2 regions of the Labrys sp. KB_33_2 genome follow, and region 1 is predicted to be linked to the other one. Evidence: riboswitches for the same ligand, from Rfam matches in the RefSeq annotation. Region 1 holds a riboswitch; the other holds the start of a gene.
The links. A riboswitch is a leader RNA that binds a small molecule or an ion and turns the genes downstream of it on or off. The one in region 1 is predicted to bind cobalamin.

Region 1 (2,196 bases):
TGACCTTCCAAGCCGATCTCCAGCAGATGATCCGCGAAGCCGCTGAACTGGAGGCCGCCTATGGCCGGGACACCATGCCGCGCGGCTTCCTCGGCCTCAACGCGGTGTCCTGCGAACAATACATGCATTTCATCGCCAACAGGCGCTGCGCCCAGCTCGGGCTCATGCCGGTATTCCCGGACGTGGAGAACCCCTTCCCCTGGATGAGTGAGGCGATGGACCTGAAGAAGGAGAAGAACTTCTTCGAGACGCGTGTCATCGAATATCAGAACGGTGGCGCGCTGAGCTGGGATTGAAGGCACGCTTTCGAGGTCTTCGGAACAAATCGGAGGAAAGCTGGGATGGGGAATCATGGCCCCTCATCCAGATTTCAGATCCCAACATCTCGAAAGGAGTGGGACAGGTTGCTCCATCATCCCCCGCCATGCGGGGAATGATGGACATTCAATGTCTCCTTCCCGACCTTCCTTCCTCAAGCTCTCGATGACAATGTCCTGAACACACCATCATCCGTCGCATCGCCTCTAGTCGGTGCGCCGACTCGATGTATTCTAATCCTCATTCGAGGTGCCGGTTCGCCCCCAAGGCGGGCCGGAGAATTGGGAAGCCGGTCCAAATCCGGCGCTGCCCCCGCAACGGTAGAGGAGAAGATCGCGGCAAGTGCCACTGGGTCGGGAAGACCTGGGAAGGCGTCGCGATCGGGCCGGAAGGCCGCTCCTGAGCCCGGAAACCAGCCGCGAAGAAAACCGACGGACGCGGTGGGCGTTCCGGGAGGAGGTTTGGCTGCGCCTTTTCACCGGCGCAGATCGCCGAGCCGCTTTCCCATCCCGCTGCCAAGTCAACGCATTGGTTGTCACGCGGGATTTTGACATGACAGCGCATCAGGACATGTTGGGCCGCCTCCGGACCCATCAACCGGGCACCACGCTCGAGGGCAAATTCTACACAGACCCGGAGTACTTCCGGCTGGATATGGAGAATATCTGGTACCGTGAATGGCTGTTCGCGGGCCATGATTGCGAGCTCGGCAAGCCGGGCAGCTATTTCACTCTCCAGGTCGGCGACTATCCGGTGATCGTGCTGCGCTCCGGTGACGGCGCCATCCGCGCCTTTCACAATTCCTGCCGGCACCGGGGATCACGGCTCTGCGCGGCCGAGCGCGGCAGCGTCGCCAAGCTGGTCTGCCCCTATCATCAGTGGACCTACGAGCTCGACGGGCGCCTGCTGTTCGCCCGCGACATGGGCCCCGGCTTCGACGCCGCGCAATATGGGCTGAAGCCCGTGCATTGCGAGAGCGTGGCCGGCTATATCTGGATCTGCCTTGCCAAGGAGGCACCCGATTTCGAGACCTTCCGCGCCGGCGCCATGCCCTATCTGGCACCGCATGGCCTGAAAAACACCAAGGTGGCCTTCGAGAGCACCATCGTCGAAAAGGGCAATTGGAAGCTGGTGTGGGAGAACAACCGCGAGTGCTACCACTGCGCGGGTAATCATCCCGAGCTTTGCCGTACCTTCCCAGAAGCCCCGACGGTGACGGGTATCCAGGGTGCCGACAAGGATCCGCTCATCGGCCAGCATTGGCGGCGTTGCGAGGAAGCCGGCCTGCCCAGCACCTTCAGCATTTCCGGTGACGGCCAGTTCCGCATGGCCCGCATGCCGCTGCTGCGCAATGCCGCCAGCTATACGATGTCGGGCAAACCGGCGGTGCAACGCCCCCTCAGCCCGACGATCGAAGAAGGCAATATCGGCGCCCTCCTGCTCTTCCACTATCCCACCACCTGGAACCACGTGTTGGGCGACCATGCCGTGAGCTTCCGCGTGCTTCCGATCGGGCCGAAGGAAACCCAGGTCACCACCAAATGGCTGGTGCACAAGGATGCGGTCGAAGGGGTCGACTATAATCTCGATGAACTCACCCATGTCTGGCAGATGACCAACGACCAGGACCGCCAGATCGTCGAGGAAAACCAGCTCGGCGTCTCTTCGCCCGTCTACACGCCCGGACCCTACGCCCCCGAACACGAGGGCGGCGTTATGCAGTTCGTCGAGTGGTATCGCAACGCCATGGAAGCGGCGCTGGGTAACGACGGCGTCCGCCTGCGCAGCGTGGCCTAGCGCCTTTTCACCCTCCCCTGGAGGGGGAGGGTCGGACGAAGTACGGGGTGGGGTGAGAAACACAGCAGCCGGTGAAAATCA
Region 2 (2,196 bases), on a different contig from region 1:
CCGTCGACGTCACCGATCTGGGTCTGGCAGGAACGGATGGCGGCGCCGTTCACATGGACGGTGCAAGCGCCGCATTGGGCGATGCCGCAGCCGAACTTGGTGCCGGTGAGGCCGAGTTCATCGCGCAGGACCCAGAGCAGAGGGGTCTCGGGCTCGATGTCGAGCCGGTGGACGGTCGAATTGACGGTGATGGCAACCATGGGCAGGCCTTCCAGCGGCTGATGCCGGGCAGAAGTGCCGGGCCCATCGGCGTCGGCCTTCTGGTGGGCGATTGCGGGAAGGCAGAATTGTGGCGGCAATCATGGCGGCGGGGTGACGGGTAACGCAGACGTGAGAGTTTGTGCAGTCTGGAAACGGTCGAGAAATGTGGCCGCCAGTTGCGAAGGGGCCCCCGGCCTATTGCTTGAACCAGATCCGGCTATAGCCGAGCGCGTCGCCGGCGATGGCGACGAGGACGCCGACCGAGACGAGGATGAGGCCGATCATGAAGGTGCGCACGATGCGGCGATAGACTGGCGCCTCCAGTGATTTGACCGAGAGCATGCCGGCCAGCGCCCAGACTTGGAAGATGATGCCGCCCCCGATGAGAAAGACGGCGGCCAGGTCTTCCGGGATCCAGGTTCCTGGCTGCGATGCCCAGTTGTTGAGAAAGCCCAGCGAGAAGGCGAGCACGACGCCGATGGCCGTCACCGAACCGCCACGGAAGATGACGTCGATCTTCTGCGGCTCGGATGACGGTATCGGCGGCAGCTTCTCTTCGGGCATGGCAACCTCGTTGGTGTGGCGACGTCGCCGCCCTTTATGCCGGATTTTGCGCGTGCTTTGGAAGCGGGAACATTGACAAGCCCGTCCGCACACCCCTTATGTCAGCCACGATCGGTCTCTCGTTATGAGAGAAGAGGGAATGCGGTGCGGATGAAGAGCGGCCAGTCGATGGCTGCCTTGGATGCCAAAGCCGCGGCTGCCCCCGCAACTGTAAGCGGCGAGCGCCCCGCCTCGAGGCCACTGGGTAACCGGGAAGGCGGCGGGGGGCGATGAGCTGCGAGCCAGGAGACCTGCCGTTCGCAACCTTGTCACCGGTCCGGGCGGGGCGCCTCGGAGGCCGGTTCCGTTTTCCCGGACGATCGTCGGCCTCGCCGTCGGTCCCGCGCCCTCCATCCGCTTCGGCGGCGATGAACAGGGCCGATGCCACAAACACCTCTTCCAGTTCGGCTGCTCGTCTGCGTGACCTGCAGGCGCGAGGGCGACGATCCCGACGCGCCGCGCCAGGGGGCACGGCTGCGCGATGCGCTCGCCGGCATGCTGCCTGAAGGCGTCGAGTTGCAGCCGGTCGAATGTCTGGGCAATTGCAAGCGTTCCTGCACGGTGGCGCTCACGGCCGAAGGTACCTGGACCTATGTCTTCGGTGATCTCAGTGCCGAGAGCGGCCCCGACGTCCTCACCGGCGTCAGCCTGCTGGCCCATTCCACCGACGGCCTGATGCCCTGGCGCGGCCGTCCTGAAGTCTTCAAGCGCAGCATGATCGCGCGCATCCCACCCATGCCAACACTCAAGGACGCCGCCGAATGAACGCGCACACCAAAGTTCCCTGCACCATCGTCACCGGCTTTCTCGGAGCCGGCAAGACAACGCTGATCCGCAATCTGCTGGCCACCGCCAATGGCCGCAGGCTGGCGCTGATCGTCAACGAGTTCGGCGATGTCGGCGTCGACGGCGATATCCTGAAGTCCTGCGGCATCGAGAGCTGCCCGGAAGACGCCATCGTCGAACTCGCCAATGGCTGCATCTGCTGCACCGTGGCGGATGATTTCGTGCCGGCGCTGGAAATGTTGCTGTCGCGCCCCAACCCGCCCGAGCATATCGTGATCGAGACCTCTGGCCTCGCTCTGCCCAAGCCGCTGGTCAAGGCCTTCAACTGGCCGGCGATCCGTTCGCGTGTCACCGTCGACGGCGTCATCGCCGTGGTCGACGGCGCCGCGGTTGCGGCCGGACGCTTTGCCGATGATCCGGAAGAGCTCAAGCGCCAGGCCGAGGGCGACGCCTCCCTCGACCACGACAATCCGCTCGAGGAGGTCTATGAGGACCAGCTCCTCTGCGCCGACCTCGTCGTGCTCAACAAGGCCGATCTCCTTTCCGCCGGCGAAGCCGACAGCGTGGAGAAGGACATCGAGAAGACGGTGCCGCGCGCCGTCAAGG

Region 2: it holds a riboswitch for cobalamin, as region 1 does, so the genes downstream of both, AB4037_RS00530 (DUF1636 family protein) here and AB4037_RS25935 (aromatic ring-hydroxylating oxygenase subunit alpha) in region 1, are expected to answer to the same signal.

Annotation. Positions count from the first base shown of each region.
Region 1 is NZ_JBFREW010000016.1:64,770-66,965, reverse strand. Features, by position in the region: gene AB4037_RS25940 (ribonucleotide-diphosphate reductase subunit beta) at 1-296, shown strand, start outside; cobalamin riboswitch at 549-753, shown strand; gene AB4037_RS25935 (aromatic ring-hydroxylating oxygenase subunit alpha) at 871-2,115, shown strand.
Region 2 is NZ_JBFREW010000001.1:109,201-111,396, forward strand. Features, by position in the region: gene AB4037_RS00520 ((2Fe-2S)-binding protein) at 1-200, opposite strand, end outside; gene AB4037_RS00525 (hypothetical protein) at 397-765, opposite strand; cobalamin riboswitch at 861-1,077, shown strand; gene AB4037_RS00530 (DUF1636 family protein) at 1,186-1,569, shown strand; gene cobW (cobalamin biosynthesis protein CobW) at 1,566-2,196, shown strand, end outside.